One region of the Shumkonia mesophila genome, then DNA from elsewhere that is predicted to be linked to it. Evidence: predicted binding sites of a transcription regulator. Region 1 holds the regulator's gene; the other holds the start of a gene.
What was found. Region 1 encodes HrcA, which represses chaperone genes, less so after heat shock. Its sites were predicted from a motif close to GTTAGCACTCNCCNNNGGNGAGTGCTAAC; they were not measured.
Positions count from the first base shown of each region.

Region 1 (5,785 bases):
GATTTCGAGCACCGAGATGTCGAAGGTGCCGCCGCCCAGGTCGTACACGGCGATGGTGCCGGCGCCCTTCTTCTCAAGCCCGTAGGCGAGCGCGGCGGCGGTCGGCTCGTTGATGATGCGAAGCACCTCGAGGCCGGCGATCTTGCCGGCGTCCTTGGTGGCCTGGCGCTGCGAATCGTTGAAGTAGGCGGGAACCGTGATGACGGCCTGCGTCACCGGCTCGCCCAGATAGCGCTCGGCCGTTTCCTTCATCTTTTGCAGGATGAAGGCGGAAATCTGGCTGGGACTGTACTTCTGGCCGTCGAGCTGGACCCAGGCGTCGCCGTTGTCGGCCTTGACGATCTTGTAGGGAACCAGGCCCATGTCCTTCTTGGTCAGCGGGTCGTCGAAGTTGCGCCCGATCAGCCGCTTGATGGCCGATACCGTATTCTCGGGGTTGGTCACCGCCTGGCGCTTGGCCGACTGGCCGACCAGGCGTTCGCCGCCCTCGGTAAAGGCGATCATCGAGGGCGTGGTCCGCGCCCCCTCGGCATTCTCGATGACCCGCGCGTCGGAGCCGTCCATGACGGCGACGCAGGAGTTGGTGGTCCCCAGGTCGATCCCGATAACCTTGCTCATTGTAACCTCGTTCGTTGCGGCAGGTCCCGGCGGCCACATGCGGCACCGCAGAAACCCCCTTTGTTGGATTTCAAAAAGTCCGCCTCGGCGCGGACGTCTGGGCGATATATATGTCCACGCGAAATGGCACGCAACTGCCGGCGTGCCCCGGCGGGCGATGGGCGGCGCTTTTGCCGGGCCGGGCCGCCGGCGAGGAAGCCCCCATGATCGTCTCGGCCAGCTATAAGACCGACATTCCCGCCTTCTACGGCGAATGGTTCATGCGCCGGCTTGCGGCCGGCCATTGCCGGGTCGCCAATCCCTATGGCGGGCCGCCGTTCACGGTGCCGCTGGGGCCGGCCGCCGTTGACGGCTTCGTCTTCTGGACGCGCAACCTGGAGCCCTTCCTCGACCGGCTGGAGACCGTGACCGCGCGCGGCTTTCCCTTCGTCGTGCAATACACCGTCACCGGCTATCCGCGGGTATTGGACGCCGCCACCATCGGGGCGGAAGTGGCGGTCGACCATATCCGCGCCGTCGCCACGCGATACGGCCGGCGTGCCGCCGTCTGGCGCTACGACCCCATCGTCTTTTCCTCGGTGACCCCGCCCGCCTGGCATCGCGAAACCTTCGCCTGCCTGGCCGGCCAGATGGTCGGCGCCGTCGACGAGGTCGTGGTCTCGGTCGCCCAAATCTATCGCAAGTCGGCCCGCAACCTGACCGCCGCCGCCCGCCTGCACGGCTTTACGTGGGACGACCCCGGACCCGGAGAAAAGCGCGCCCTGATCGCCGACCTCGCCGCCATCGCCGGCCGGCATGGCCTGAGGCTCGCCGTCTGCGGCCAGCCCGAACTGATCGTCCCCGGCGCCGCCGAGGCCCGCTGCATCGACGCGGCCCGGCTTTCCGACATCGCCGGCCGGCCGCTGGCGGCGGCGCACAAGGCCCATCGCGCATGCGATTGCGATGCGTCCCGCGACATCGGCGACTACGATACCTGCCCGCACGGCTGCGCCTACTGCTACGCGGTGCAAAGCCGGTCGCTGGCCAAGCGCCGTTTCGCCGCCCACGACCCGGCCGGCGAGTTCCTGTTTCCGCCGCCGGGGGCGGCAAGGCCCGGCGGCGGCGAACAGGGATCGTTGCTTTAGGAAGGCCCGGTCGGGACGCCGGGCGCCGCGATCAGAGCTTTTCGTCGAGCTTGGCGCCCTTGGAACCGGCGGCCTCGCCCTGGGCGTCGGTCTGCTTCTCGTAGGCGGCGCGGTGTTCCTTGGCCGCCGCCTTGGCATCGGGCGAGGGAGCGGCCTCGGCGCCGCCGTTGGGCTGGCGCGGCCCGCCCCTCGATACCCCGACCCGGGCCGGGCGCAGCAGGCGGTCGTCCAGCACGTAGCCCTTCTCCATCTCGTGGACGACGGTGCCGGCCGGCTGGGCCGGGTCCTCGACCTCGAACATCGCCTCGTGCAGATTGTGGTCGAACTTCTGGCCCAGCGACTCGATCGGCCGGATGCCGAAGCGCTCGAAGGCGGCCAGCATGGCCCGTTCGGTCATCTCGACGCCGGCGGCCAGCGATTCCAGCAGCTCGTCCTTCTGGCGGGCGTCGGGCGCCACGTGCTCCAGCGCCCGGCGCAGGTTGTCGGCGACGACGACCATCTCGCGGGCAAAGCTGCTGATGGCGTATTTCGACGCCTCCTCGCGATCGCGCTGGCCGCGGCGCCTGACGTTCTCGGTCTCGGCCAGGGCGCGCAGCAGCTTGTCCCTGAGGTCGGCGGCCTCGGCTTCCAGCTCTTCCAGGCGGGCCCGGGGATCGACGGGGGCGGCCTGCGGCCCGGTCGCTTCGGCCGCCAGGGCGTCGTCGTCGGACGGCATCGGGATGCCCCCGTCGTCTTCTATTTCCGGGGCCTCGGCGGCCTGGGTGTCCTCGGGATTCTTCTGCGCGTCGTCTGCCATGTCTCTTCCGTTTCCTTATCCGATCAGTCGGCCGATCATCTTGGCGGTGAAATCCACCATCGGGATGATGCGGGCGTAATTCATGCGAGTCGGCCCGATGACGCCGATGGCGCCGAGCACGTGGTTGCGGCTGTCCTGGTAGGAACCGACGATCATCGAACAGCCCGACATGCTGAACAGCTTGTTGTCGGAGCCGATGAAGATCTGCACGCCCTGCGCCGAATCGGCGAGCGACAGCATCTTCAGCATGGTTTCCTTGGTTTCCAGCGCGGCGAAGAGGGCGCGGATGCGCTCGAGGTCGGCCACCGCGGTGACGTCGTCCAGCAGATTGGCGCGGCCGCCGATGATCAGCCGGCGCTCGTCCTCGCGGCCGGCCCAGATGGCCAGGCCCTCCTCGACGACGCGGGTGGTCAGCGAATCAAGCTCGGCCTTGTGCGCCTCCAACTCGGCGATGATCTCGTCGTAGGCCTCGTTCAGCGTGCGCCCGACCAGGCGGGCGCTGAGATAATTGCTGGCCTCGACCAGCGCCGAGGGGCGCAGCGTCGGCGAGGTCTCGATGATGCGGTTCTCGACCAGGCCGTTGTCGCCGACCAGGACGACCAGGGCGCGCCCCGGGTTCAACGCCACGAACTCGATGTGGCGCAGCGCCGCGTTGCTCTTGGGGGCCAGCACCAGGCCGGCGCAGCCGGTCAGCCCCGAGAGCGTGTTCGTCACCTCCTCGAGCAGGCCCTGCAGGCTGTGGCCGGAACTGTCGCAGTGCCTTTCGATGTCGCGGCGCTCGGCCTCGGCCAGGGTGCCGACCTTGAGCAGGCCGTCGACGAACAGGCGCAGCCCCGCCTCAGTCGGCAGCCGCCCGGCCGAGGCGTGCGGCGCGTACAGCAGCCCGGCCTCCTCGAGGTCGGCCATGACGTTGCGTACCGTGGCCGGCGACAGCATGACGCTGAGGCGGCGCGAGATGGTACGCGAGCCGACCGGCTCGCCGGTTTCCATGTAGGCGTCGACAATGTGACGAAAGATCTCGCGCGACCGGTCGTTGAGTTCGGTAATCATGTACTGACCTGCTTTCGCTTGCCGGGTTAACTTAGTGACCGCCCCGGCCACCGTCAACGCGCCCAGGCCCGCGGAGGCTTTACGCCGGGGATGGGGCGGGTTAGCTTGACGCCCCGTGTTTCCAGGATGAGAAAAGGCCCCTTCATGAGACCTTCCGGCCGTGCCGCCGACCAGATGCGCCCCGTCACCCTCGAACCCGACGTCAGCAAGCACGCCGAAGGGTCCTGTTTCGTCCGCCTGGGCGATACCCACGTGCTGTGCACGGCCACCGTCGAACAGCGCCTGCCCCACTGGCTCAAGGGCTCGGGCAAGGGCTGGATCACCGCCGAGTACGGCATGCTGCCGCGCGCCACCGGCACCCGCACCGACCGCGAGGCGGCGCGCGGCCGCCAGTCGGGCCGCACCCACGAGATCCAGCGCCTGATCGGCCGCTGCCTTCGGACCATGACCGATCTCACCGCCATCGCCGACATTCAGGTCCGCCTCGACTGCGACGTCATCCAGGCCGACGGCGGATCGCGCACCGCCTCGATCACCGGCGCCTACGTCGCCCTCTATCGGGCCTTCGCCAAGGTCCAGGGCCTCGGGCTCATCAAGGCGATGCCGCTCAAGGGCCAGGTGGCGGCGGTGTCGTGCGGTATCGTCGGCGGGGCGCCCGTGCTCGACCTCGACTACGCCGAGGACAGCACCGCCAGCACCGACGCCAACTTCGTGCTCGCCAGCGACGGCGGCCTGATCGAGGTGCAGGCCACCGCCGAGGCCGAGCCGGTGAACGACGGACAGTTCTCGGCGCTCCTCGGCCTCGCCCGCCAGGGCGCCACCGAGCTGATGGCCCTGCAGCGCAAGGCCCTGGGGCTGGAGTGAGGCGCGTGGCCCGCCGGTTCGACGGCCCCCGGCTGGTCATCGCCAGCCACAATGCCGGCAAGGTGCGCGAGATCGGCGACCTGCTGGCGCCCCATGGGGTCGAGGTGGTGTCGGCCGGCGACCTCGATCTCGCCGAGCCGGAAGAGACGGGCGCCACCTTCGTCGAAAACGCCGTCATCAAGGCCGAAGCGGCGGCCCGCGCCGCCCGGCTGCCGGCCCTGGCCGACGATTCCGGGCTGGCGGTGCACGCCCTGGGCGGCCGGCCCGGCATCCATTCGGCCCGCTGGGCCGGACCCGGGCGCGATTTCGCCCTGGCCATGCGCAAGCTCGAAGACGCCCTGGTGGGGCACGCCGACCGCACCGCCCATTTCGCCTGCGCCCTTGCCTTGGCCTGGCCGGACGGCCATGTGGAGACGGTCGAGGGCACGGTCCACGGTACCCTGGTATGGCCACCGCGCGGCGGCAACGGGTTCGGCTACGACCCCATGTTCGTGGCCGACGGCCGGGATCGGACCTTCGGCGAGATGGAGCCGGCGGCCAAGCATGCCATCAGCCACCGGGCCGATGCCTTCCGCAAACTGGTCGCTATTTGTTTCGATACAAGAACAAAATAGCTGGGGCGCGACGGGTCGCGCCGGACACCGCCCATGGACGACACCCTCTCTCTCTATGTCCACTGGCCGTTCTGCCGGTCGAAATGCCCGTACTGCGACTTCAACAGCTATGCCGTCGAGGCCATCGAGCAGGAGCGTTGGCGGGCGTCCCTGCTGCGCGAAATAGAATATTTTGCTAACGAAACGAATGGCCGTAGGCTGGCCAGCGTCTTCTTCGGCGGCGGCACGCCGTCGCTGATGGCGCCGGCCACGGCGGCGGCCGTCATCGCCGCCGCCAAGCGCCATTGGCCGACCACGGACGATCTGGAAATCACGCTGGAGGCCAACCCGACGTCGAGCGAGGCCGGCCATTTCGCAGGCTTGGCCGAGGCCGGCGTCACCCGCCTGTCGCTGGGCGTGCAGTCCTTCGACAACGCCGCGCTGGCCTTCCTGGGCCGCGCCCACGACGCCGCCGAGGCCAAGCGGGCCATCGCGCTGGCCGCCGCCACCTTCGAGCGGTTCTCCTTCGACCTCATCTATGCCCGGCCCGGCCAGACGGTGGACGCCTGGCGGCGCGAACTCGAGGAGGCCCTGGCCTTCGGCCCCGAGCACCTGTCGGTCTACCAGCTGACCATCGAGCCCGGCACCCGCTTCCATGACGATGGCGTCGGCGCCGCCGACGAAGAAACGGCGGCGGCCCTGTACGAGGCCACCCACGAGGTGCTGGCGGCGGCCGGCCT
Region 1 covers NZ_JAOTID010000001.1:486,336-492,120, forward strand. The annotation lists gene dnaK (molecular chaperone DnaK) at 1-618, opposite strand, end outside; gene ODR01_RS02120 (DUF1848 domain-containing protein) at 729-1,742, shown strand; gene grpE (nucleotide exchange factor GrpE) at 1,774-2,538, opposite strand; gene hrcA (heat-inducible transcriptional repressor HrcA) at 2,554-3,588, opposite strand; gene rph (ribonuclease PH) at 3,733-4,452, shown strand; gene rdgB (RdgB/HAM1 family non-canonical purine NTP pyrophosphatase) at 4,458-5,066, shown strand; gene hemW (radical SAM family heme chaperone HemW) at 5,100-5,785, shown strand, end outside.

Region 2 (5,785 bases), on a different contig from region 1:
GCGTCGCCAACGGCGTGCGCCGCGCCCTGCTTGGCGACGGCACGCCGGACACCGGCTGCGGGCTCAAGGTGTTCACGCGAACGGCGTTCCTGGCGATGCCGCGCTTCGATCACATGCACCGCTTCCTGCCGGCCCTGATGCTCCGGGCCGGCGGCACGGTGGTGTCGGTGCCCGTCAACCACCGGCACCGTACCAAGGGGCGCACCAAGTACGGCGTCTTCGACCGCCTGTGGGTCGGGCTGTTCGATCTGATCGGCGTCATGTGGCTGCAGCGGCGGCGCATCGTCCCGACGGCGGACGAGATCGCGGCCAAGCGGGATTGAGGAAGCGGCCCGTGCCTCAAAAAGCCGTTCCGACACGCACAACCCTTTTGGTCCGCGGCTTTTTCATGATCGCCGCCTTCGTCGCCGCCGGCCTTTTCGTGCGCGCGCTGGAAGAGGGCCAATTCCTCAATGCCGAATGGGTCGACGCCGTCGTCCGCGACCACGGACTGACCGGGCAGGTCGTCTTCCTGGCCGTCGGCGCGCTGTTCACCGCTTTCGGGCTGCCCCGCCAGGTGGTGTGTTTCCTTGGCGGTTATGGCTTCGGATTCATGCTGGGCACGGCGCTGGCGCTGACCGCCACGGTGATGGGCTGCACCATCGCCTTCCTGTTCGCCCGGCTGGCCGCCCGCGACCTTTTGGCCCATCGCTTCTCCGGGCGCCTGCGCCGGGCTGACGCCGTTCTCGGCAAGACCCCGTTCTCGGTGATCCTGACCATCCGCCTGCTGCCGGTCGGCAGCAACCTCGCCACCAACCTGGTGGCCGGGGTGTCGAGCGCCGCGCTGTGGCCGTTCGTCGCCGCCTCGGCCCTCGGCCACCTGCCGCAGACGGTGGTGTTCGCCCTGGTCGGCAGCGGCATCAACGTCGACCCCGAGATCCGCCTGACCCTGGGCATCGTCCTCTTTGTCCTTTCCATGCTGCTGGGCACACACCTCTATTTCCGGCTGCGCAAGGATGCTACCCTTTGGGGCGTCATCGAAATGGCCGGCGGCGCCACCGGTGCCGAAGGCGCGCCCGCCGCCGCCAGCCCGCGCATTCCCGATTGAGGCTCCGGACCTTGGCTCGCCGCACGTCCGACGACATTCTCTCGCAACCGCTGCTGTGGACCGGCCTGTGGCTGGCGCTGGTCGCCGTCACCCTGTTCAGCCGGCCGCTGATGCCCGTCGACGAGACCCGCTACCTGTCGGTGGCCTGGGACATGTGGCAGCGTGGCGACTTCCTGGTCCCCCACATCAATGGCGAGCCCTACAGCCACAAGCCGCCGCTGCTGTTCTGGCTGATGCACGCCGGATGGGCGGTAACGGGCGTCAACGAGTGGTGGCCGCGGCTGGTGGCGCCGCTGTTCGGCCTGGGCTGCCTGTTCCTGACCCGCAGCCTGGCCCGGCGCCTGTGGCCGGATCGGCCCGAGGTCGCCCTCCTGGCGCCGGTGATCGTGCTGGGCAGCCTGTTCTGGACGCTGTTTTCCACCCTTACCTTCTTCGATCCGCTTCTCGCCTTCTTCGCGCTGCTCGGCATCGGCGGCCTAATCACCGCCCGGCAGCGGGCGGGTTGGCGGGGGTTCATCGTCACCGGCGTCGCCATCGGCCTGGGCGTGCTGGCCAAGGGGCCGGCCATCCTCGTCCACGTGCTGCCGGCCGCCCTGCTGGCGCCGCTGTGGGCGCCGCGCCTGATCGGGCCCTCGGGCGCCGCCGCGCCGGGGCCGGGCTGGCCGCGCTGGTATGCCGGCGTGCTGGTTTCGGTGCTCCTCGGCGCCGCCATCGGGCTGGCCTGGGCGGTGCCGGCCGCCATGTCCGGCGGTCCCGAATACGCCAACGCCATCTTCTGGGGCCAATCGGCCGGCCGCATGGTGGAATCCTTCGCCCACGGGCGGCCGTGGTGGTGGTTCGCGGCGCTCCTGCCGGTGATGCTTCTGCCCTGGCCGGCCTGGCCGGGGGCCTGGCGGGCCGTGGCCGGCGGAAGATTTGCCCTTTCCGAGGGCGGTGTCCGCCTCTGTTTGGCGTGGTTCGTGCCGGCCCTGCTGGTGTTTTCGGCGATCAGCGGCAAGCAGCCCCACTACCTGCTGCCCGAGTTCCCGGCACTGGCCTTGATCCTGGGCCGCCTGCTTGCCGATGCCGACCCGGCCCGGGCCACCGGCCGGCGCGCCCTGCTGTTGCCCGGGCTGATCTTCGCCGCCATCGGCATCGCGCTGGCCGCGGCGCCGGTCACCTTCGCCGGCCGCATCGTCGCCGTGCACCTGTTGCAGCCGGCCTGGGCCGTCCTTCTGTTCCTGGCCATCGCCGCCGCCGTCCGGCTGGTTCGCGGCGGCCGGCTGTCGGCCGCCGTCTTTGCCCTTACCCTGATGAGCGCCGCCGCCGTCGGCGCCGTCCACCTGGCGGCCCGCCCGCTGCTGGCCGAGGCCTTCGACCAGGCGCCGCTGGCCCGCCAGTTGGGCGACTGGCAGCGGGCCGGCAGCCCGCTGGCCCATTTCGGAAAGTATCACGCCCAGTTCAACTTCCTGGGCCGGCTGACCGCCCCCGTCGACATCATCGACAACATGGCGGAGGCGGCGGCGTGGACGACCAGAAACCCCACGGGCCGCATCATTTCCTACGAAAGCCGGCGCTCGGCCTCCGGGCCGGTGCTGGTCCTTCCCTTCCGCGGCAAATGGGTCGAGGTGTGGGAGGCCGCCGTGGTCGCCCGCGACCCCTCCGTCCTCCATCGCAACTAGCCTTTTTTGCACCGCCCGCCCTTGACACGGGGAACAAACCCTCATAGATCGTTGGCACTCACTCAGGGAGAGTGCTAACGACATCGTTTGTCGATTTATCGTCAGTGATTTCTACGGAGGACACATCATGAAATTCAGGCCGCTGCACGATCGCGTGCTGCTTCGCCGCGTCGAGCAGAATGAAAAGACGGCGGGTGGGATCATCATTCCCGACACCGCCAAGGAAAAGCCGATGGAAGGCGAGATTCTCGCCGTCGGAAGCGGAAGCCGTAACGAAGACGGCAAGATCGTTCCGCTCGACGTCAAGGCCGGCGACCGCGTGCTGTTCGGAAAGTGGTCCGGCACCGAGGTCAAGATCGACGGTGAGGACCTGTTGATCATGAAGGAATCCGACCTTCTCGGCATCATCGAGAAGACCAGCAAGAAGAAATAGGGGATAACTACAATGGCTGCGAAAGACGTAAGATTCGGCGGCGACGCCCGGGCTAAACTGCTGGCCGGCGTCGACGTGCTGGCCAATGCCGTCAAGGTGACTCTGGGCCCGAAGGGCCGCAACGTGGTGCTCGAGAAGTCGTTCGGCGCGCCGCGCATCACCAAGGACGGCGTGACGGTCGCCAAGGACATCGAACTGGCCGACAAGTTCGAGAACATGGGCGCCCAGATGGTGCGCGAAGTCGCCAACCGGACCTCGGACGAGGCCGGTGACGGCACCACCACGGCGACGGTTCTGGCCCAGGCCATCGTGCGCGAAGGCTCCAAGGCTGTGGCCGCCGGCATGAACCCGATGGACCTGAAGCGCGGCATCGACCTGGCGGTCGAGTCCGTCATGGCCGACCTCAAGAAGCGCTCCAGCAAGGTTTCGACCAGCGGCGAAGTCGCCCAGGTCGGCACCATCTCGGCCAACGGCGAAGTCGAAATCGGCAAGATGATCGCCGAAGCGATGGAAAAGGTCGGCAACGAGGGCGTGATCACCGTCGAGGAAGCCAAGAGCCTGCATTCCGAGCTCGAAGTCGTCGAGGGCATGCAGTTCGACCGTGGCTACACTTCGCCCTACTTCATCACGAACGCCGAAAAGATGACGTGCGAGATGGAGAGCCCCTACATCCTGATCCACGAGAAGAAGCTGTCCAGCCTGCAGCCGCTGCTGCCGGTCCTGGAAGCCGTGGTCCAGTCGAGCCGTCCGCTGCTGATCATCGCCGAGGACATCGAGGGCGAGGCCCTGGCCACCCTGGTGGTCAACAAGCTGCGCGGCGGGCTGAAGGTCGCCGCTGTCAAGGCCCCCGGCTTCGGCGACCGCCGCAAGGCCATGATGGAAGATCTCGCCATCCTGACCTCCGGCCAGGTCATCTCCGAAGACCTCGGCATCAAGCTCGAGAACGTCAACCTCACCATGCTGGGCCGCGCCAAGCGGATCATCATCACGAAGGATGACACCACCATCGTCGAAGGCGTTGGCGGCAAGAAGGACATCGAAGGGCGCTGCAACCAGATCCGCGCCCAGATCGAGGACAGCACCTCCGAATACGACAAGGAGAAGCTGATGGAGCGGCTGGCCAAGCTGGCCGGCGGCGTGGCGGTGATCCGCGTCGGCGGGGCCACCGAGACCGAGGTGAAGGAGCGCAAGGATCGCGTCGACGACGCCCTGCACGCCACCCGCGCCGCGGTCGAGGAAGGCATCGTCGCCGGTGGCGGCACGGCCCTGCTCTACTCCTCGCGCATCCTCGACAAGGTCAAGGGCGCCAATCCGGACCAGCAGGTCGGCATCGACATCGTGCGCCGCGCCCTGCAGGCCCCGTTGCGCCAGATTGCCGAGAACGCCGGCCATGACGGCGCGGTGGTCGCCGGCAAGCTGCTCGACCAGAAGGACACCACCTATGGCTTCGACGCCCAGTCCGGCACGTACCGGAACCTGGTGGAAGCCGGCATCGTCGACCCGACCAAGGTCGTCCGTACCGCTCTGCAGGGCGCCGCTTCGGTGGCCAGCCTGCTGATCACCACGGAAGCCATGGTCGCCGACCGGCCGGAGAAGAAGGAGCCCATGGGTGGCGCCCCCGACATGGGCGGCATGGGCGGCATGGGCGGCATGGGCGGCTTCTAAGCCTGCCTCGTCCCAGCCTTTAGAAAAGGGAGCCGCGCCTTCGGGCGCGGCTCTTTTTTATGGCCGGAACCGCCTTACCGGACTTCCAGATCGGCCGGTTGCAGGCGGGCAAAGCGGGCGCGGGCGCCGCGCTCGATGCCGGCGGCGATCAGGCGGTCGACCTCGAGATGGTGGCGGGCCATTTCGAGGAAACGCAGTTCCTCCTGATGGACTTCGCCGTCCGCCGCCACCACGTCGCAGGCAAGCGCATAGGCGGTTTCCCGCAGTTTTTTCGGCAGCAACGCCATGATTCGCTCGAAAGCCCTGTCCAGGCCGTCCTCGTCCTGAAGAAGATCGATGCAAGCTGCCGCCGTCTGGCCGAGATCGTCGATCTCGAAGCCGGCGAAGACCGGCAGGTTGGAAATCATGTGGCTGATTCGCCGCATTTCGGCATCGGTGATGTCGGTGTCGGCAGCCGATGCGAGAACCATGATGTAAATCAAAGCCGTGTGGTGGCCGATCATGAACCGATCCGTCCGGATGGACGCTCCCTGCCCGGTGTTCCGCGAATTCTACCCTCGCGGCGGCCCGCGTCGTCAAGATTTCGTGAGCCGGAGATCGGCCCGCCATTGCCACCCATAAGTGGTATGTCGGCGATGGAAATGCGATTTCATTGAAAAATATCGGACAACCCCATATTTTCGTTGCCACGGCCCTCCCGGGTCCGGACGGAGGGGCAAATAGGATCTCGGCAGCAGGGCACGGGTGCATGCGTACGGCGCACTCGAGGGGAGATCTGCACAATTGGGGTGTGCGATCCGCTGTTGGCAAACGGCGAATCGCCATGTATGGGATATCGGGGCGTCCGACTCGTTGAGACATCGGCGGCAAGCTTCGGCTCGCGGCGTCGGCGTTTTTCCGATCCGGACATAGGGGTACGGCCGGTGGCATGACCACAGC
Region 2 covers NZ_JAOTID010000021.1:30,484-36,268, forward strand. The annotation lists gene ODR01_RS22955 (glycosyltransferase family 2 protein) at 1-323, shown strand, start outside; gene ODR01_RS22960 (TVP38/TMEM64 family protein) at 335-1,087, shown strand; gene ODR01_RS22965 (ArnT family glycosyltransferase) at 1,099-2,748, shown strand; gene groES (co-chaperone GroES) at 2,876-3,181, shown strand; gene groL (chaperonin GroEL) at 3,194-4,846, shown strand; gene ODR01_RS22980 (tellurite resistance TerB family protein) at 4,921-5,349, opposite strand; gene ODR01_RS22985 (putative bifunctional diguanylate cyclase/phosphodiesterase) at 5,775-5,785, shown strand, end outside.
Region 2: the regulator HrcA is predicted to act here: its motif matches at 2,799-2,827, upstream of groES (co-chaperone GroES).